One region of the Methylobacterium litchii genome, then DNA from elsewhere that is predicted to be linked to it. Evidence: predicted binding sites of a transcription regulator. Region 1 holds the regulator's gene; each other region holds the start of a gene.
What was found. Region 1 encodes PhoB, which activates phosphate uptake and scavenging genes when phosphate is short. Its sites were predicted from a motif close to TGTCATNNANCTGTCAT; they were not measured.
Positions count from the first base shown of each region.

Region 2: a site for PhoB is predicted at 2,793-2,809, ahead of AAHF99_RS17385 (ceramide glucosyltransferase). Genes of this name have one in related genera too.
Region 3: a site for PhoB is predicted at 5,321-5,337, ahead of AAHF99_RS15520 (inorganic phosphate transporter). Genes of this name have one in related genera too.

Region 1 is NZ_JBBXMY010000012.1:46,919-53,865, forward strand. It holds gene pstS (phosphate ABC transporter substrate-binding protein PstS) at 1-379, shown strand, start outside; gene pstC (phosphate ABC transporter permease subunit PstC) at 482-1,456, shown strand; gene pstA (phosphate ABC transporter permease PstA) at 1,470-2,363, shown strand; gene pstB (phosphate ABC transporter ATP-binding protein PstB) at 2,400-3,215, shown strand; gene phoU (phosphate signaling complex protein PhoU) at 3,247-3,960, shown strand; gene phoB (phosphate regulon transcriptional regulator PhoB) at 4,072-4,767, shown strand; gene AAHF99_RS19830 (protein-disulfide reductase DsbD family protein) at 4,772-6,904, opposite strand.
Region 2 is NZ_JBBXMY010000009.1:179,345-186,291, reverse strand. It holds gene AAHF99_RS17400 (chromosome partitioning protein ParA) at 1-394, shown strand, start outside; gene AAHF99_RS17395 (hypothetical protein) at 391-894, shown strand; gene AAHF99_RS17390 (hypothetical protein) at 1,077-1,559, shown strand; gene AAHF99_RS17385 (ceramide glucosyltransferase) at 1,570-2,712, opposite strand; gene AAHF99_RS17380 (histone deacetylase family protein) at 2,856-3,764, shown strand; gene AAHF99_RS17375 (hypothetical protein) at 3,914-4,081, shown strand; gene AAHF99_RS17370 (hypothetical protein) at 4,082-4,531, opposite strand; gene AAHF99_RS17365 (hypothetical protein) at 4,656-4,832, shown strand; gene AAHF99_RS17360 (error-prone DNA polymerase) at 4,835-6,947, opposite strand, start outside.
Region 3 is NZ_JBBXMY010000008.1:29,576-36,522, forward strand. It holds gene pufM (photosynthetic reaction center subunit M) at 1-109, shown strand, start outside; gene pufC (photosynthetic reaction center cytochrome PufC) at 106-1,200, shown strand; gene puhA (photosynthetic reaction center subunit H) at 1,197-2,126, shown strand; gene puhB (photosynthetic complex putative assembly protein PuhB) at 2,123-2,779, shown strand; gene AAHF99_RS15500 (HPP family protein) at 2,792-3,277, shown strand; gene AAHF99_RS15505 (Crp/Fnr family transcriptional regulator) at 3,274-4,041, opposite strand; gene AAHF99_RS15510 (DUF6894 family protein) at 4,044-4,289, opposite strand; gene AAHF99_RS15515 (cobalamin B12-binding domain-containing protein) at 4,365-5,120, opposite strand; gene AAHF99_RS15520 (inorganic phosphate transporter) at 5,383-6,947, shown strand, end outside.

The DNA of each region.
Region 1 (6,947 bases):
CAAACAGAACAAGCTGGCCTACACGCTCATCCAGAACAAGGACGGCAAGTTCCCCGAGCCGACCGACAAGGCGTTCCAGGCGGCCGCCGCCAGCGCCGACTGGAAGGCCGCTCCGGGCTTCGGCATCTCGCTCACCAACCAGGCGGGTGCGGATGCGTGGCCGATCACCGCCGCGACCTTCATCCTCGTCTACAAGGAGCCGGCCGACTCGGCGAAGGCCGCCGACGTGCTGAAGTTCTTCGACTGGTCGTACAAGAACGGCGACAAGCTCGCCTCGGACCTCGACTACGTCCCGCTGCCGGACAACGTCGTCGCCCTGATCCACGACGAGTGGAAGACCATCAAGGGCAAGGACGGCAAGCCCGTCTTCGGCATGTGATCCTGGGACTTTAGATCCCGCGCGGGGAGGGGGCTTCGGGCCCCCTCCCTCGCATCGCGGGTGCCGCCACGATAGAAGTCCGTCCATTCCAGAGAATCGCGGATGCCCGCCTTGTCGCAGTCCATCGCCATCGCCGAGACGCGCTCCACCCCGCGCCGGGGTCCGAGCCGTGGGCTCGATGCGGTGTTCCGTACCTGCTCCTACGCCGCCGCCCTGCTCGTGCTGCTGGTGCTGGCCGGCATCCTCGGCTCGATCCTCTACGGCGGCTGGCCCGCCTTCCGCGAATTCGGCTTCGGCTTCCTCACCTCCAGCGCCTGGAACATCGGCACCGAGCAATACGGCGCCCTGGTCGCGGTGATCGGCACCCTCGCCTCAGCGGTGATCGCGCTGCTGATCGGCGTGCCGGTCTCGCTGGGCATCGCGATCTTCCTGACGCAGCTCTGCCCCGGCTGGGCGCGCAAGCCCGTCGCCATGACGATCGAACTGCTCGCCGCCGTGCCGAGCATCATCTACGGCATGTGGGGCCTGTTCATCTTCGCCCCGATCTTCGCGCGCTTCGTGCAGATCCCCCTCTCGAACCTCGTCGAGGGGCTCCCGGTGGTCGGCACGCTGCTCTATGCGCGGGTGCCCTCGGGCGTCGGCATCTTCACCGCCGGCATCATCCTGGCGATCATGATCGTGCCGTTCATCGCCTCGATCGCCCGGGACATGCTGGACCAGATCCCCACGGTCCTGCGCGAGAGCGCCTACGGCATCGGCTGCACCACCTGGGAGGTGGTGCGCCACGTCCTCGTGCCGCAGGCCGCCGTGTCGATCATCGGCGCGATCATGCTGGGCCTCGGCCGGGCGCTGGGCGAGACGATGGCGGTGACCTTCGTGGTCGGCAACGCCAACCGGCTCTCGGCCTCGATCTTCGACCCGTCCTCGACCATCGCCTCGCGGATCGCCAACGAGTTCAACGAGGCGGACGGCCTGCAACTGAACGCCCTGATGGCGCTCGGCTGCATCCTGTTCGTCATCACCTTCATCGTGCTGATCGTCGCGCGGCTGCTGACCCGCCGCGTCCGGGCCGCCTGAGGAGCCGATCCCGATGGATGCCACGAACCCCTTGGTGACGACCCCGTCCCCCCTCCGCGCCAGCCGCGTCCGCCCCGGTCGCCGGGTGGCGGACCGGGCCCTGCGCATCTCCTGCCTCGTCGCGACGGTGGTCGGCGCGGTGGTGCTCGGCTCGATCCTCCTGATGCTCATCGTCGAGGGCATCCGGGGCCTCAGCCCGACCCTGTTCACGCAGCCGACCCCCGGCCCCGGCTCGGAAGGCGGCGGCATTGCCAACGCCATCCTCGGCAGCCTCGTGCTGACGACGATCGGCATCGTCGTGGCGACCCCGGTCGGCGTGATGGCGGGCACCTACCTCGCCGAATACGGGCGGGGCTCGAAGCTCGCGGACATCATCCGCTTCCTCAACGACGTGCTGCTCTCGGCGCCGTCGATCCTGATCGGCCTGTTCGTCTACACCCTGATGGTGCGGCCGATGGGGACCTATTCCGGCTGGGCCGGCGGCGTCGCTCTGGCGATCATCGCCGTCCCGGTGATCGTGCGCACCACGGAGGACATGCTGCGGCTCGTGCCCGGCACCCTGCGCGAGGCCGGCGCGGCGCTCGGTGCCCCGGCGTCCAAGGTCATCACCTCGGTGACGTGGCGGGCCGCCTCCTCCGGCATCGTGACGGGCATCATCCTGGCGCTGGCCCGCATCGCGGGCGAGACCGCGCCGCTGCTCTTCACGGCGCTCAACAACAATTCCTGGTTCTCCCCCAACCTGATGGGCGGCGTCGCGAACCTTCCTGTGATGATCTACCAGTTCGCCCTCTCGCCCTATCCGAACTGGCAGGGGCTCGCCTGGGCCGGCGCCCTGCTGATCACCACGACCATCCTGGCCCTGTCGATCATCGCCCGCCTGGTGATCAAGCCGCAGAACGCCCGCTGAGGGCGTGACGTCCGAACCCATCACGAGGACATGACGATGAACGCCGCCTCCGCGCTGCCGACCGGGGACCTCAGCCGTGGCAACGCCGCCACCGACCGGGCCGTCCGCATCGCCGTCAAGAACCTCAACTTCTATTATGGGTCGTTCCACGGCCTGAAGAGCGTCAACCTCAACTTCTACGACCGGAAGGTCACGGCGCTGATCGGCCCCTCGGGCTGCGGGAAGTCGACCCTGCTGCGCTGCTTCAACCGCATCTACAGCCTCTACCCGGAGCAGCGCGCCGAGGGTGAGATCCTCCTCGACGGGCGCAACGTTCTCGATTCGAACGTCGACCTGAACGAGTTGCGCTCGCGCATCGGCATGGTGTTCCAGAAGCCGACGCCCTTCCCGATGTCGATCTACGACAACGTCGCCTTCGGCCTGCGCCTCTACGAGAAGCTGCCCAAGGCGGACCTCGACGTCCGCGTCGAGGAATCGCTGCGCAAGTCCGCCCTGTGGGACGAGGTGAAGGACAAGCTCAAGCAGCCCGGCACCGGCCTCTCCGGCGGCCAGCAGCAGCGCCTCTGCATCGCCCGCACCGTGGCCCAGAAGCCAGAGGTGATCCTGTTCGACGAGCCGACCTCGGCCCTCGACCCGATCTCCACGGGCCGCATCGAGGAGCTGATGGAGCAGCTGCGCGACGAGTTCACCATCGTGATCGTCACGCACAACATGCAGCAGGCCGCCCGCATCTCGCAGTACACGGCGTTCATGTATCTCGGCGAGCTGGTCGAGTTCGGCCAGACCGACAAGATCTTCATGAACCCGAACGAGCGCAAGACGCAGGACTACATCACCGGCCGCTTCGGCTGAGCCACCGACCACGAACCGCAGAGGTCTCGCCATGCCCGGCCACATCGTCACGTCCTACGACACGGACTTGGAAGACCTGCGCCGCTCGATCTCCGAGATGGGCGGCGTCGCGGAGAAGATGACCGGCGAGGCGACCCTCGCCCTCGCCCGGCAGGACGAGGCCCTGGCCCAGACCGTCATCATCGCCGACAAGCGCCTCGACACGCTCCAGCGCGAGATCGAGGAGAAGGCCGTCCTTCTCATCGCCCGGCGCCAGCCGCTCGCGGTGGACCTGCGCGAGACCATCTCCGCGATCCGCGTCTCCGGCGATCTGGAGCGGATCGGCGACCTCGCCAAGAACGTCGCCAAGCGCGTCACGGCCATCGCCGACCAATCGCCGGCGCAGAAGATCGTGCTCGGCGTGCGCCACATGAGCGACCTCGCCGAGGGGCAGCTCAAGGACGTGCTCGACGCCTATGCCAGCCGCGACACCAAGGCGGCGCATGACGTGTGGGAGCGCGACGGCGAGATCGACGCCCTCTACAATTCGCTGTTCCGCGAACTCCTGACCTACATGATGGAAGACCCGCGCAACATCTCGTTCTGCACACACCTGCTGTTCTGCGCCAAGAACGTCGAGCGGATCGGCGATCACACCACCAACATCGCCGAGACGATCCATTACCTCGCCACGGGCGAGATCTTCATGGGCGACCGGCCGAAGAACGACGCCTCGAACTACGCGACCGTCACCCCCGGCGCGTGAACCATCGCCGTCATCGCCTCCCCGGCGGTGACGGCTTCGGCGTATCAGTGTTGCCCGCCACCCTCGGTCGAGCCCGGCCGGGGGGAACGGGCGTGGAATGGACTCCCGAGCATGCGTGTCCTGATCGTCGAGGACGAAGAGGCGCTCACCACCCTCCTGCGGTACAACCTCGAAGCGGAGGGCTTCAGCGTCGATGCCGCCGCGCGCGGGGACGACGCGGAACTGCTCCTCGCCGAGCGCACCCCGGACCTCGTCCTTCTGGATTGGATGCTGCCGGGCCTGTCCGGCATCGAACTGTGCCGCCGCATCCGCGCCCGCCGCGAGACCGAGCGCATGCCGGTCATCATGCTCACCGCCCGGGGCGAGGAGGGGGACCGCGTGCGCGGCCTAGGCACGGGGGCGGACGACTACATCGTCAAGCCGTTCTCCGTGCCGGAACTGCTCGCCCGCGTCCGCGCGCTGCTGCGCCGGGCCAAGCCCGCCCATGTGGCCGACCGGCTGGCGGCAGGGGACATCGAGCTCGACCGCACCGGCCACCGGGTCCGGCGCGGCGGCCAGGAGCTGCATCTCGGGCCGACCGAGTTCCGCCTGCTGGAATTCCTGATGCTCAGCCCCGGCCGGGTCTTCTCCCGCGAGCAATTGCTCGACGGGGTCTGGGGGCACGACGTCTACATCGACGAGCGCACCGTGGACGTGCATGTCGGCCGCCTGCGCAAGGCGCTGAACGGCCCGCGTCAGGCTGATCCGATCCGCACCGTGCGCGGCTCGGGCTACGCCTTCGACGAGACCTTCTCGCTGGAGCCGTGAGAGGTCAGCGCGCCTCGGCCGTGCGGTCGGGGATCGCGGCCAGCGCCTCCAGCACCGTGCCCTCGGTGAGGATCTGCGGCAGGATCGTGGGGTCGCCGCCGCCCGCGTAGAGCAGGTAGAGCGGCACGCCGCTGCGCCCGTGTCGCTCCAGCAGGCGGGTGATCTCGGGGTTCTGGTTGGTCCAGTCGCCCTTCAGGTAGGTCACGCCCTTCGCCCGCATCGCCGCCTGCACGGACGGCCGCGACAGCGAGGTGGTCTCGTTGACGGCGCAGGTGATGCACCACGCCGCCGTCAGGTTCACGAAGACCGGCCGGCGCGCATCCCGCAGGGTGTCGAGGCGGGCTTGGCTGTAGGGCTCGGTGCCCTCGGCGGCGGCCTGCGCCGCCGGCATGGCCCGCTGCTGCGCCAGCCCGAAGCCGAGCGTCACCACGGCGATGATCGCGAGACCCGCGAGGCCCTGGAAGATGCGTTCCCCGAGGGCCGTCGCGCCCCGGCTGCGCTCCCAGGCCCAGGCGGCGAAGCCCACCAGCACCACGCCGATCAGGGCCGCGAACAGCCCCCGCGCATCAACCTGCTGCGCCAGCACCCAGATCAGCCACGCCGCCGTGGCGTAGACCGGGAAGGCCAGGGCCTGCTTCAGCGTCTCCATCCACGCGCCGGGGCGCGGCAGCACCCGCACGGCGCCGGGCCACAGGGTGAGGGCCAGGAAGGGCAGGGAGAGGCCGAGCCCCAGGGCCGCGAACACGGCCAGCGCTATGGCCGGCCCCTGCGTCAGGGCGAAACCCACCGCCGCGCCCATGAACGGCGCGGTGCAGGGGGTGGCGACGAGGGTCGCGAGGACGCCCGTGAAGAACGAGCCCGGCAGCCCCGAACGCCGCGCGAGGCCGTCGCCGAGGCCGGCGAAGCGTCCGCCGAGGCTGAACACCCCCGACAGGCTCAGGCCCACCGCGACGAGGAGATAGGCGAGCCCCGCCACGACCGGCGGCGATTGCAATTGGAAGCCCCAGCCGAGGCTCGCCCCGCCGCCCTTCAGGGCGATCAGCAGGCCGGCGAGGGCGAGGAAGCTCGCCAGCACGCCGGCCGTGTAGGCGAGGCCGTGCAGGCGCACGCGGGTCCGGCTCTCGCCCGATTGGCGCACGAGGCCGAGCACCTTGATCGAAAGCACGGGGAAGACGCAGGGCATCAGGTTGAGGATCAGCCCCCCGAGCAGGGCGAGGCCGATGGCGGCGAGCAGGGTCGGCTGGTCCGCCGCCGGGACGGGCAGGGCGCCGGCCGCCGCCGGGGGGGCGACGGCGGCGGAGGGCACCTGCGCCGGCTCGTCGCCATAGGCGAAGGCGAGGCGGACTAGGCCGTTGCCAGTGTCCTCCTCCACCGTCAGCACGCCGGGCAGGGAGAGGGGGAAGGTCTTGTCGTCGCCCCGTGTCAGGCTCAGGTGCAAGCCCTGGTCATCAACGCTGAGAGTTTGCTCGGCGGCGTTCTCGAGGGCGGTCTCGCCATAGGGGAAATAGGCGGCCGACTTGATCGAGTCCGCCCGCAGGCCGCTCGTGGCGAAGTCCAGGCGGATGCGGTCGCCCTCGCGGGACAGGCGCATCGGCCAGACCGGGGCGACGGGGAGCGCCGCCCGCGCGCGGGTGAACAGGGCGGCGTTGGCGGGGTCCGGCGTCGGCTTGCCCACGGGGAGGGTCAGGGCGAGGTCGGCCGCGCCCGGCACGCATTCGGTCTCGCAGACGAGGTAGGTGAGCTTGCCGGCGATCCGCACCGGCTCGGCCGGGTCGAGGCTCGGCGGCGGCGTGACGGGGACGAGGAGCGTCACCTCGTCCTCGTAGCCGTAGTTCATCAGCGTCGCGATGGGGATGCGGTGCGGCGCCGGCCAGCGGATCGCCCCCGTGCCGAAGCCGGCGGGCAGCGTCCACGTCACCTCCGGCGGCAGGCCGGAATCGCCGGGGTTGCGCCAGTAGACGTGCCAGCCGCGCTTGAGCTTCATGTGCACGGCAAGCGTGAAGGGCGTGCCGCCCGCCACCGCCGAAGGCTCGGCCACGAGGCTCGCCCGCACGAGGTCCGCCGGCACGCGGAAACCCTGCGCCAAAGCGGGGCCGCAACCGAGGCAGGCGAGGATCAGGAGAAGGCGGGCGATCATGCGGGACTCTTCGCGCCGGGCGGCGGAGGGTTTCTCGGCCTCC
Region 2 (6,947 bases), on a different contig from region 1:
GGCCAAGGAAGCCGCCATGGACCAGTCGCAGACCCGCGTCGCCGCCCTGGCCGACCGGATGGAGCAGCTGGGCCGCCGGCACGAGGCCGAGAAGGCCGAATTGCAGGCCGCCAACCGGCGTCTGGTCGAGGAGCTACAGAACGAGCGCTCCGAGCGGGCCCTCGCGCAGGGCGCCCTCGACATCGCCCGCGAGACCCGCGCCTCGTTGCAGAAGCAGCATGAGGGCCTGAAGCGCGCCGTCCGCAACCTCCACGGGGTCGATCCGGCCACGCTGCTCGGGCTCTCGATGCCCGAGGCGCGGACAGAGCGCGCCGAGGAAAGTAATGTCACCCCGTTCGCGCCGCCGGAGCGCGAGGGACGTGACACGAAGCCCAATAACGACATGAATGCGTGAGTGAAGTCACCATGATGGAACAGGTTCGCATGCCCATCGAGGACGACGCCGATGCGGCGGCCTATGCCGCGCTCAAGGCTCATGCCGCCGCTGCCGCCGCTGCGGCCGAAGCCGTGCAGAACTTCGAGCCGGTGCCGCTGCCGGGCAACGTCTCGTTCTTCCCGTCGCAGCCGCAGCCGAGCGAGGGTGGCCCCGTCCGCGACTTCAAGTCGGCCATCGACCTCATCAAGGAAGCGAGCGAGGCGATCCGCTTCTCCGAGGAGCGCGCCTCCGAGTTGGAGCAGCAGCTTCATCAGGTGTCCGGCCGCGCGGCCGAGCAGGTGAAGGCCCTCGAACTTCAGGTCGCCGCGTTGGAGCGCCGGCTGATCAAGTCAGAGGAGCGCGCCCGCGCCGCCGAGGTCCGTGCCAACGATGCGGAGACGTGGCTCTCGCGCCTGCACGACACGATCATCACCAGCTTCCGCCGCCCGCTCCACCCCGGTGAGGGCGAGTCGCACTGAAGTTCACCCGCGCGCAGGTCGTGGCGGGTCCGGCGCCGGGGGGCGCCGTGAAGGTATCCGTTCGGGCACCCCACGGTCTCTGAACCGCGCGGTGGCCCTGTCGGAATCAGGCTGAGGGGACCGGCCGTCTCGGCGCCCGGTCTCACCGTGAGCGGCGTTGCGATCTTTAACGGGGCGGAGCGATGGCTGAGGGCAACCGGGTGGTCGAGACGCGGGACAGGACGCTGGATACCGCGCCGCTCATGATGACGCCGACCATGCGCAAGGAATTGAAGGCGCTCAGCCCGATCGAGCGCGGCGGCGAGATCGCCAAGTCGGGCTCCGACCTGCCGAAGCCGATCAAGCGGTTCGGCCAGGAGGAATGGGCGGCCGTCTGCGAGCGCATCCAGGACGCGGCGGAGTATATCCAGGAGATCGAGGCGAGCCGGCATCAGCAGGAGATGCAGGCCCAGAAGATCTTCGCGAACATGCAGGACGAGATCGCCGCCGCCAATGCCCGCGCGCTGGCGGCCGAGCGGATGCTGCAGGACGTTCAGCACCGGGCGACCAATGTGGTGAAGACCCTTGAAGACAAGCTGCAGGCGGCCGAAGACCGCGCCCGCGAAGCCGAGGATTGGCTGAACCGCATCTCCGAGGCGGTGCGCTCCAACCTGAACTTCCCGTAGGTCGCGCGCCTCAGGCGGTCCGGATCCGCCCCGGCTTCGTCTCGATGGCCATGGCATTGCCGCGCCAGACGACGCCACTGCGCATCCAGGCGCGGGTCCAGACGAAGGGAATGAGCAGGTCGCGGGCAATGAAGGCCGCGATCAGGGCGGGCGAGCGCAACCACCCCGCCCGGATGGCGAGGGCGTATTCGCCGGCATAGGTCAGGGCGACGAGCGCGCCGAGGCCGAGGGTAGCCTCCGCCGAATGGGCGTAGAGCGCGGCCAGCAGGCATGGCACGAGCATCCCGCTGGCGATTTCCGGGGCGAAGAATAGCGGGAACGTCACCCGGCGCAAACGCGCCCAGCGGATCTGGCGGGACCAGATCTCGGCGAAGCTGCGCTGGCCCAGGGGCTGCGAGAACGGCGACGCGACGAGGTTCACCCGACGCCCGGCCGCCCGCACGATCTTCGTGGCGGCGGCATCCTCCGCGATCTCGGCGGCGAGGGCGCGGATGCCCCCCACGCTATCGAGGAAGGGACGGTGCCAGAGCATGCTCTTGCCCTGGGCGAAGCCGAGACCCACCGCTTCGCCGGCATATTGCCAGCGCGCCTGGAGGGTGTTCAGGAAAGCGCATTCCACCAGGGCCCAGAACCCATCCGGCCGGGCGCCGATGGGCGTCGCGCAGACGAGGCCGGTGTTCGGCCGCCATGCAGCCTGCAAAGTCTGCAGATAATCGGGCGGCATCATCACGTTGGAATCGGCCAGCACGATCCACTCGTGCTCGGCCGCGTCCCAGCCGCGCACGCAATTGTTGAGCTTGGGATTGTCGCTGACCCGCTCCTCGCCGACGATGATCCGCGAGCGGATCCGCGGATGCCGGGCCATCAGCCGCCGTACCAGGGGCAGGACGGGATCGCCCGCGTCGGCGACGCAGAAGATCAGTTCGTAGTCTCGGTAGGCGAGCCGGAAGCCGCTCTCCAGCGTCTCCTCGCTGAACCGCTCCAGCCCGCAAACCGGCCGGACAAGGGACACCGCCGCACCGTCGGGGAAGATTGAGCGAGGCATGCGGCGCATGAGGCGGAAGCCGGCCAGGGCGAGGCTCGCGAGGTTCACCAGAGCCATCGCGAGGCAGGCCGCGAGCGCGAGAAAGACGCCGTCCAGCGCGCTGATCATGCGGGAGAGCCGTCGGGCGCCGAGCCGGGCGCGTCGTGGGAGCGCACCTGCGCCCGTGGCGTCCGGCTAACAGCCGCAGCATATCAGTTGTGTGACGCGGTGCAGCTCCCTCCGGCGTCCCCCTTCGGCACGTTGCGAGAGGCATGCGACCCCCCATCTGCTTCCATCCGGCCTACGAAGCCCCGCTTCCCGAAGGCCACCGGTTTCCCATGCGCAAATACGGGCTCCTCGCGGAGGCGCTGAGGGGGCTTGGGCTCGTGCCCGATGGGTTCGTCGAGCCCGAACCGGCGAGTGCGGCCATGCTCGAACGGACGCACGACCCGGCCTATGTCGCGTCCATCCTCGCCTGCGACGTGCCGAGGGCCATCGAGCGGGAGATCGGTTTGCCGGTGAGCGAGGCGCTGGTCCGCCGCTCGCGGGCGAGTGTCGGCGGCACGGTGCTGGCGGGCCGTCTGGCGCTCCAGCATGGGTTCGCGGGAAGCGCGGCCGGCGGAAGCCACCATGCCCGGCGGGCGCAGGGCGCGGGCTTCTGTGTCCTGAACGACGTGGCCGTGGCGGCGCTCACCCTGCGGGAGGAGGGTCTGATCGGCCGGGCGATGGTGGTCGATCTCGACGTCCATCAGGGCGACGGCACCGCCGATTGCCTGAGCCGCGAGCCCGACCTGTTCACCCTGTCGATCCATTGCGAGCGGAACTACCCGTCGCAGAAGATCCCGGGCGATCTGGATATCGGCTTGCCTGATGGGCTGGACGATGCCGCGTATCTCGCGGTGCTGGACGCACGCCTGCCGCCGCTGCTCGACGCGTTCCAACCGGACATCGTCTTCTACAATGCCGGGGTGGACCCGCACCGGGACGACCGGCTCGGTCGGCTGAACCTGTCGAACGAGGGCTTGCGGGCGCGTGACCGTTTCGTGGTCCGCTCGGCGCGGGTGAGGGGCATCCCCATCGTGGGGGTGATCGGCGGCGGCTACTCCACCGATGTCGAGGCCCTGGCTGGGCGGCACGCCCTGGTCTTCGAAGCGCTGGCGGCCGAGGCGGAACTGGGCTGAGGCTTCCCGGCCACGGGGCTTGTGCAATGCGGTGAAATCGTTCCGTCGTAAGGTTTTGAGAAGGTGCGGACCCGAGGATCACGGTTACGACGCCCGGTGCCGATGGACGGCCCGGGTGCGATCAACCGGGGCGCCGTCGAGGTTCGACCATGTTCGCGCGGAGCTGGGAAGCGATCAAAGCGACACTTGCGGTCGCGGCGCTGATCGCAGCCGCCCTCATCTCGGCGGACAAGCTCGACCGGCAGAAAGCGTCGCCCGCGCGGGACGCCGCCCTGGTCGAGCCCATCGTGACGGGGACAATTCCGCACGCGCGCTGATCAGCCCGGCGGGATGCGGCCCACCGAGCAGAGGGTCCGCATGGTGCTGCTCGTCGGGTCGGCGTAGCAGCTCGCGGACCAGCCGTTCTGCTGGATGAAGGATTTGCGCCCGTCCGAGACGGCGGTGCGGTAGGCCTTCGCGATGATCGGCTCCACCGTCGAGGCCGATTCCCCGGTCAGGATTTCGGACGCCGTCGAGAGGTCGCGGAAGAACGTGGCCGAGGGCTGCGGCTCGGCCGAGATCGCCTGCACGATGGGCTCGGCCCGGCAGGTCACGTCGAACCGGTTCGGCCCCGGCAGGCGGATGTCGATGCTCGGGCCGGAGCGCTTGCCGACCTTGCCGCCGATCGCGCCCGCGATCTGTCGGGTGAGGTCGTCGCACTCGTCGGCATGGGCCGCGAGGGGCGCCAGGGCGAGGCAGGCGGCGAGGATGATGGGCAGGCGCGGCATAGGGTGTTGGTCCCTTCAATCTGGCACAGGAAACAGGGGCTGTCGGTGGCTCGCGGTAGCCACCAGACCCTTGAAACACTGGGGTTCTTTTGCCAAATCACCCCTCCCGCCACAGGAGTGATATATGGCCGAGCAGACCACCGAACAGACGTATTACGGGCTCACCCTCGCGCAGCACCGCGAGCGCATCAAGAAGCTCGGAGCCGAGAAGGGTCTCAAGGGCGAGCATCTCGAGCGGATCACCGCGAAGGCCCTCGCAATGCTCCCGACGATCCGCTTGGACGAGGCGGCCCAGCGTTGATGTCAATGGAAGTCTCGGCTGCGGTAGGGGTGCCTGTGTGTCGGCGCCCCGAAATCGGTGGTCTCCGCCGGTAGAGCCAGCCCAGCTTCCCGCAGGTCCCGCAGGGACTCGGTGAGGTCTCGAAACCCCTCGGCGACGAGGTGGACCACCTCTCCGGCCCGCTGGACCCGACCCCGAACCGCCAGGAACCGCCCCTGCATGGCGATCCGGCGGTTCGCCTCGAACACCTTCTTCCATACGATGATGTTGGCGATGCCGGTTTCGTCCTCGATGGTGAGGAAGACCACGCCCTTCGCCGTGCCCGGCCGCTGACGCACCAGCACGATTCCCGCCACCATCGCCCGCGTTCCCTGGGGCAGGGCGGGGTCGAGATGGGCGCGGGCGGTGATGGCACCGATCCGCCCCAGACGCTCCCGGAAGAACGCCACCGGATGGCCGCGCAGGGACAGGCTTGTCGTGGCGTAATCGTCGGCGACGGTCTCCGAGGGTGCCATCGCCGGCAGGTCCGCCTCCGGCTCGTGCCGGAACAGGCCGTCATCGGCGTGCCACGCGAAGAGCGGCAGCGGCGCGTCCAGCAATTCGGCCCGGCGCCCATTCTCCGCATGCGCCGCCGAGGCCCGGCGCGACAACCCTTCCAGGGCCCGCACGGCCCAGAGCGCATCCCGCCGCGAGAGCCCGAGTGCCCGGAACGCATCCGCCTCCGCGAGTCGTTCCAGCACGTTGCGCGGCAGGGCGAGGGAGGCCTGCAACCCTTCGATGCTCGCATAGCCGTTGGCCCGCAGCCGCACGAGGCGGCGCATCGCGCCCTCGGGTAGGCCGCTCACCAAACGCAGCCCGAGGCGGACGGCGTGCAGGCGCGGCGTCTCGGAGGGTTCGAGGGTGCAATCCCACTCGCTGGCATTCACGCAGACATGGCGGACCTCGACGCCATGGGCGCGGGCGTCGCGGACCAATTGCGCCGGCTGGTAGAAGCCCATCGGCTGCGCGTTGAGAATCGCGGCCAGGAACACATCCGGGTGGGCGCATTTCATCCAGGCCGAGGCGTAGACGAGGAGCGCGAAGCTCGCCGCGTGGCTCTCGGGGAAGCCGTAGGTGGAGAAGCCGCGGATCTGCGCGAAGCAGCGTTCGGCGAAGGCCTGTGGGTAGCCGCGCCGGGTCATCCCGCCCACGAACTTCTCCGCGAAGCCGCCGATGGAGCCGACATGGCGGAAGGTCGCCATGGCCCGGCGCAGGCCATCGGCTTCGGCCGGTGAGAAGCCCGCTGCCGTGATGGCGATCTGCATGGCGTGCTCCTGGAAGAGCGGCACGCCGTAGGTCTTCTTCAGCACCTCCTCCAGTTCGTTCGCCGGCCCGTGATCCGGGTGCGGGGCGGGATACTCGACAGGCTCCTCGCCGCAGCGGCGCTTCAGGTAGGGGTGGACCATGTCCCCCTGGATCGGGCCGGGGCGGACGATGGCGACCTGCACCACGAGGTCGTAGAACTCCTTCGGCTTCAGCCGCGGCAGCATCGACATCTGCGCCCGGCTCTCGACCTGGAAGACGCCGACGGAATCAGCCTTCGACAACATCGTGTAGGTGGCCCGGTCCTCCGATGGCAGGTCGGCGAGCGTCGGGTAGTCGATGCCATGGTCGCGCTTCAGGAAGTCGAGCCCGCGCTTGAGGCAGGTGAGCATTCCGAGCGCCAGCACGTCGACCTTCATCAGGCCGAGGACGTCGATGTCGTCCTTGTCCCACTCGATGAAGGTCCGGTCGGGCATCGCCGCGTTGCCCACGGGCACGGTCTCGTCCAGGCGCCCGCGCGTCAGCACGAAGCCGCCGACATGCTGCGACAGGTGCCGGGGGAAGCCGATCAGCTGCAGGGCGAGGTTCAGGGCCTGCCGCAGGGCCGGGTTGGCGGGGTCGAGCCCGGCCTGCATGACATGGGCGTCGGGCAGGTCCTTGCCCCAGGACCCCCAGACCGTATCCGCGACGGAGGCGGCCACATCTTCCGACAGACCGAGCACCTTGGCGACCTCGCGGATCGCCATGCGCGGCCGGTAATGGATCACCGTCGAGCACAGGGCAGCGCGCTCGCGGCCGTAGCGCTCGTAGAGGTGTTGGATCACCTCCTCCCGG
Region 3 (6,947 bases), on a different contig from region 1:
GGGCGTCAAGAACGGGCTCGCGCCGCAATACCGGCCGGCACCGGACCTGCCCGCCGCGCCGCCGGCAAAGGCGCTCAAGACCATGCAGGACAAGGTGCTCGGACGATGAGGATCGGCCCTCCCATCCTGGCGGTCGGCCTCGTCTGCGCCGGCCTGTTCACCCTGTTCGTGCCGACCTGGAACCTGCCGACGAAGGGCACCCAGACCGGCCCGAACGGGCCGTCCCTCGTGCAATACGCCCCGACGGGAAGCCCTCTGTTCCAGACGCGGAACGGCCCGCCCCCGGCCAATCCGCCGCTGATCGAGGACACCCGTCCGGCGACGGAGGCGTACAAGAACGTCACCGTGCTGACCGACCTGAATGCCGGGCAGTTCATGCAATTGCAGCAGGCGATCACCAATTGGGTCGCCCCGCAGCAGGGCTGCGACTTCTGCCACGCGGGGGCCGATTTCGCCTCGGACGCGAAGCCGACCAAGGCCGCCGCCCGCGACATGATCAAGATGGTCCGCCATCTCAACGCAGACTGGACGGAGCATGTCGGCGCGGCCGGCGTGACCTGCTGGTCCTGCCACCGGGGCCAGCCGGTGCCGGCGGAGATCTGGTTCTCGCGCCCGCCCCACCCGCAGGGCGCCCACATGGACAAGCCGGAGAACTGGAACGAGTCCGGCGACAGCGTGCGCCAGTTCTTCCCGAATGCCGGCTACGAGCTCTACCTGCTGCAGGACACGCCGGGCCTCGCCCAATCCTACACGGCGCTGCCCAACGGGCAGGTGGCCGACCAGGTCGTGGTGAAGCGCCTCTACGAGGTGATGATGCAGATGTCGGCCGGCATGGGCGTCAACTGCACCTACTGCCACAACTCCCGCGCCTTCTACGATTGGGGCCAGAGCCTGCCTGCCCGCTGGACCGGCTATTCCGGCATCCAGATGGTCCGGGACATCAACCGCAACGTGCTGCTGCCCCTGGCGGTGCGCATGCCGCAGACCCGTGAGACGGCGGACGACCCCCACACGATCGTGCTGCCCGACCGGATGCGCGGTCCGCAGGAGGGCAACGGCTTCGTCCTGTGCGGCACCTGCCATTACGGGCTTCCGAAGCCCGCCGACCACGCGCAGGAACTGCTCACGGTCTTCCCCGGCCTGAAGGGGCCCGGCCGCGAACACGCCGCCTCCGCCGCCGACCAGGGAGGCCAGCCGTGAACGAGGGCGTCAGCCAGATCGCCGGATCCGCCGGCCACGGGATCGACCCGGCCACCGGCCTCGTCGGCAGCACGACCGCCAGCGACGCGGTCGGGGCCTGGGGGTTCCACCTCGGGGCGGTGACGCAGCACATCGACGGCGTCGTCGTGCTGTTCTGGGCCTTCGCGCTCTTCTTCGGCGCCCTGTGCTGGTACCTCCGCGCCGAGGACAAGCGCGAGGGCTATCCGATGGAGGACCCGACGCAGCCTCCCCGCGCCCATCCCCTCGTCGGCTTCCCGCCGCCGCCCGCGCCCAAGACTTTCACCCTCCAGAAGGGCGGGACGGTCACCCTCCCGAACTTCATCTCCCCCCCGGAGGTGCCGGCCCGCCATCTCCATCCGTTCCCCGGCTCGGCCTTCGTGCCGACCGGCGCCAACCCGATGCGCGACCCCATCGGCCCGGCCTCTTGGGTGCTGCGCGACGAGGAGCCCCTTCTGATGGAGGGCGAGAAGCTGCAACTCGTGCCCCTGCGCGAAGTCGGCGACGCATGGCACGTCCAAGGGGGCGATTCCGATCCGGTCGGGATGCCGGTGGTCGGGCGGGACGACAAGGTCGCCGGCCATGTCCGCGACCTGTGGGTGGACCGCGGCGCCAAGCTGCTGCGCTACCTCGAGGTCGAGCTGAACGACGGGCGCCGCCGGCTGATGCCGGTCTTCTTCGCCAACGTCAGCCCGAAGTTCCGCCGGGTGAAGACGCGCTCGATCTTCGCCGAGCAGTTCGCGGCGATTCCCGAACTGAAGGATCCCGACCGGATCACCGCCCGGGAGGAGGATCGGATCAGCGCCTACTTCGCCGGGGGCAAGATGTTCGCCGAGGGCGTGCGCCGGGGCGCGTTCGGCGGCGGGGCGGACGCCCGCGACGGGCTCGGCCGGAAAACCAGGGCATGACGATGCGCACGGCACACCGCGCCACTTCCCCCAGCGCTCCCCCGCGCCCCGTGGGCGTCCGCCTGGAGCCCGGCGAGCAGATCCTGTGGCAGGGCCGCCCGGAGGCGTCGGCCCTGCGCCGCCACCTCCTGAAGGGGCGCTGGCTCGCCGCCTACTTCGCCCTCCTGCTCGGGTGGAAACTCGCGCTGATCGTCGCTCTCCGGGGCCTGCGCCCCGAGGAGGTGTTCGACACGGCCGTGCTGCTAGGTCAGGGCGCGGCCCTCATGGGGATCCTCGCCTACCTCGCCTGGGCGCTCGCCCGCAGCACGACCTACACCGTCACGAGCCTGCGCGTCGTGATCCGCCACGGCATCGCCCTCCAAGGCACGGTCGACATCCCCCTCCGGGCCATCCGCAGCGTCGCCGTGCGGATCCACGGCGACGGGACCGGGGACGTGGCCCTGGCCGTGCGGGACGGGGGCGGGGTCGGGTACAGCAAGCTCTGGCCGCATGTCCGCGGCCTGAGCCCGTCCGCGCCGGTACCGATGCTGCGTGGCCTTCGGGACGCCGCGCTCCTCGGGATCCGCCTCGCCCGGCGCCTCGACGACCCCGCGCCCGCCCTGACCGGGCAGGACATCCGACCCAGGGCGACGCCGCACGCGACGGCGGCCTGACGGGAAGCAGCCATGACGACGGACCTCCTCCAGGCGCTCCTGGCGGCGCTGGTGCTCGGGCTCGTCGGCGCCGTCTCCCTCGCCGTGGGTGAGCCCCTGCTGGTGCCGAGCCTCGGGGCCGCGATCCTCCTGCAGGTCCACCTGCCGGACCTACCGAGCGCGCGAGCCTGGAACACGGTCGTCGGCCAGCTCTGCGGCGTCGCCTGCGGTTTCGCGGCGCTCTACGCGCTCGGGGCCGCGCATGACCCGAGCTTCAGCGGGACCCACCCCCTGACGGTCGGGCGGGTGGCCGCGACGATGATCGCCGTGGCGGGGACCCTGCTGCTGCAGGCCCTCCTCGGTGCGGTCAACCCGGCCGGCGGCGCGACGGCGCTGATCCTCACCCTCGGCTCCGAGGCCGCCACCCTGGCCGGGGCATTGCGCCTGACGACGGCCGTGCTGCTGGTGACCGCCCTGGGGGAGGGCGCGCGTCGGCTCTCCCTGATGCTTCGCCGCTAAGCCGAAGCCCGTTCGCCGGAGCGGCGCCGATCCTCGTCGAAATGCAGGTAGACGGGATCGAACTCGGCCGTGGTCACGAGGCCGGGCCAGTCGCCGATGGTCAGGTGGCCGCCCTGGAGGACGATGCGGCACTGCGCCCGCAACGTCCGGAGCGACCGGTTGAAATGCACCGCCGTCACGCCGACGGCATCGGCGAGCTCCGCCTGCGTCGGCGGCAGCGGACAGCACAGATTGTCCGCGAGGCCTACGGCGCGCTGGCGCATGTACATCTCGCAGAACAGGTGCGCCGTCCGGCCCAGGGACTGACGGCGGCCGAGGGTCATGATCCGCTCGCGGTAGACCGAGGCATCGACCAGCGTGTCGCGCCAGAGCGCCGCCATGACCCCCGGACGGCCGACGACGAGGGCGCGCATCGCCTCGTGGGGAATGAAGGCCAGGGTGCAGGCGGTGAGGCTCGCCAGGGAATGGTCCATCACCGGCAGGTAGAGATGCTGCAGGTCGGGGATATCCCCGGCGATATAGAAGGACAGGATCTGGCGGTCGCCCGCCACGGTGTAGCCGTAGCGATGGGCCCAGCCCTCCAGCACGAGGCAGCAATGGGCGGGCCGTTCCCCGACCGTGGCGACGTCCTCATGGGGGCCGACCTGCCGGATCGTGTGCGGCAGGGCGAGCACGGCCCGCCGCTCCTCGTCGTTGAGGCGGATGACGCTCTCGAGTTTGCGGAGGAGGGGCGTCAGGGTCTGGGGGTGGTGGGATCCCGCCACGGCTATGCCTCGGCCCGGCGCGACCACGCGGCCGTCAAGGTCAGGATCACATCGAGCACGGAGGTCCCGGCCGCATCGCGGACGGCGACCGCGATCGTGTGCTGGTCGTGGAGGATGGCCTCTTCCGCCGCGATGCCCGTGAGCGTCCGCACGGCGATGGCCCGGACCTCGTCGAGGTCACGGCATTCCGCGCCGGTATCGTCCCGGTGCAGGCCGCCGTTCTCGATCTCGAAGAAGTAGCGGGCCAAGGCGACGGTCTCGGGGGCGGGAAGGTCCGGGCCAACCGGGCATGACCGGAATGGTTGCAGGCCGGCCGGGGCCATTCACGCGGCCGGTTGCACCGGCGACAGCAGGGCAGGGTCGGTGAGGCAGGCATCGGCGCCCCACAGGCCGGGCTCCGCGCCGCCCCGGGCGACGAGGGCGCCTCCGACGACGACGCGCAGCGCGGGATTGCGCGAGGCCCGGCGGATCACCGGCATCGCCCGCCGCAGGGCGGGCGAATGGGCGTCGCAGGCCAGGGAGAGCCCGAGGACGTCGTACCAGCCCGTCGCGAGGGCCATTGTGAGGTCCGCCAGGGGATCGGCACCGGTTCCCGCGATCGTCGTCGTCCAGCCCGCATCGCGGAGCAGCCCGGCGACGTGGCAGAGGCCGTAGGTGTGGGTTTCCCCCGGCGCCCCGGCGAGAAGGATGCTGCGGCCGGGCCGTGCTCGGCCGCGCCCGACCTGGGGGCCGATCGCATCCCGCAGGACGGATTGGAGCCGTCCCATCGCCTCCGTCACGTCGAGGAAGTCACAGAGATCCTCCTCCCACATCACGCCGAGATCGCGCGCCACCGGAGCCAGCATCTCCGCGGCGAGGACGGGCCAAGGGGTCCCACGAAGCGCCCACCGCGTGACCTCCGCCCGGAACCGAGCGGGATCGTCGAGCAGGAGCCTCGCCAGCTTGCGCGAATCCTGATCGGCGACTTGGAGTTGTTCACGATGGAGACCGCGCAGCGTCGGCAGGATCTCGCGGTCCATGAGGCCCGAGAGGATTGCCGTCGAGCGGGCGTGGGCGGGGCGCTTCGTCCACCCCTGCAATTCTTCCCGAACTTCGCATGCTCTTGCTGCGCCATATCTAGAAGACAATCCTTGCCGCCGACTATCATCTTCTAAAACTGGCATATGCATGGGAAGTATGAGTGCCAGATCTTAGGATTAGGCGCATTGATAAAAATCAAGCTCCCCTCACGCAGGTTCGGACGGCTCAGTGGTGAGCGATCGACCCGTCATCCACAGCACGTCACCCAAGCGTCACGAGCCGACTTTAATCCCTCGAAAACCGTGATTTTTTGAGGTTGCCATGGCCGACGCCGCCCTTGCTCCGACCGGAGCGGTTGGACATTCGCCTGCGGGCAAGCCTCGCCTCGACCATGGCATGCATCCGGGGGGCGTGATCGCCTTCCTGCTCGTCCTCGTGGCGGGCCTCGTCTACGCGGTCGTCAGCTTGATCACCGACATGAACGCGGTCGGTGAGGCGCCGCTCGCCTACGGCGCCTTCGCCCTGCTGGGCCTCGCCCTGCTGATCGCCCTCGGCTTCGAGTTCGTAAACGGCTTCCACGACACCGCCAACGCGGTGGCCACGGTCATCTACACCCACTCCATGCCGCCCCTCGTCGCGGTGATCTGGTCGGGGACGTTCAACTTCCTCGGCGTGATGCTCTCCTCCGGTGCGGTGGCTTACGCCATCGTCACGCTGCTGCCGGTGGAGCTGATCCTCCAGGTCGGCTCGGGGGCGGGCTACGCGATGATCTTCGCGCTGCTGCTCGCGGCGATCATCTGGAACCTCGGCACCTGGGCGCTCGGCCTGCCGAACTCGTCGTCCCACGCGCTGATCGGCTCGGTGCTCGGCGTCGGCCTCGCCAACCAGCTCATGGGCGGGCAGGACGGCACCTCCGGCGTCGATTGGAACCAAGCGTTCGGCGTGTTCAAGGCGCTCGCCTTCAGCCCGATCTGCGGCTTCGTGCTGGCCGCGCTGCTGCTGCTGGCCCTGAAGTTCACGGTGCGGCGCAAGGACCTCTACGAGGCCCCCAAGGGCGATGCCCCGCCGCCCCTGTGGATCCGTAGCCTGCTGATCCTGACCTGCACGCTGGTCTCCTTCTTCCACGGCGGCAACGATGGGCAGAAGGGCATGGGGCTCATCATGCTGATCCTGATCGGCGCCGCCCCCACCGCCTACGCCCTGAACCGCACCATGACCGCCGACGCCACGCCGGCCTTCGTGCAATCCTCGCAGGCCGCGAGCGGCGTCTTCGCGCCGCGGGCGAACGGCGCGGCGCAGCCCGATGCGGCGCAGGCCCGTAAGGTCGTCAGCGACGCGCTGAAGGCGAAGGAACTCGATAAGCCGCCGGTCTACGCCGCGCTGGCCGCCCTCTCCACCGACATCGCCAAGGCCGTGCAGGGCTACGGCTCGATCCGGCAGGTCCCGGCGGCCGCGACCTCCAACGTCCGCAACGACATGTACCTCGCCTCGGACGCGATCCGCCTGCTGCCGAAGACCGGCGCCAGCTTCTCGGAGGCCGAGACCAAGACCCTCAAGGGCTACACCGACCTGCTCAACGCCGGCACGCGCTACATCCCCGATTGGGTGAAGGTCTGTGTCGCCCTGGCTCTCGGCCTCGGCACCATGGTCGGCTGGAAGCGCATCGTCGTCACCGTCGGCGAGCGGATCGGCAAGACCCATCTCACCTACGCGCAGGGCGCGTCCGCCGAGATCGTCGCGGCGGGCACGATCGGGCTCGCCGAGCTCTACGGCCTGCCGGTCTCCACCACGCACATCCTGTCCTCGGGCGTCGCGGGGACGATGGCCGCCAACGGCTCCGGGTTGCAGATCGCCACCGTGCGCAACATGGCGCTCGCCTGGGTGAC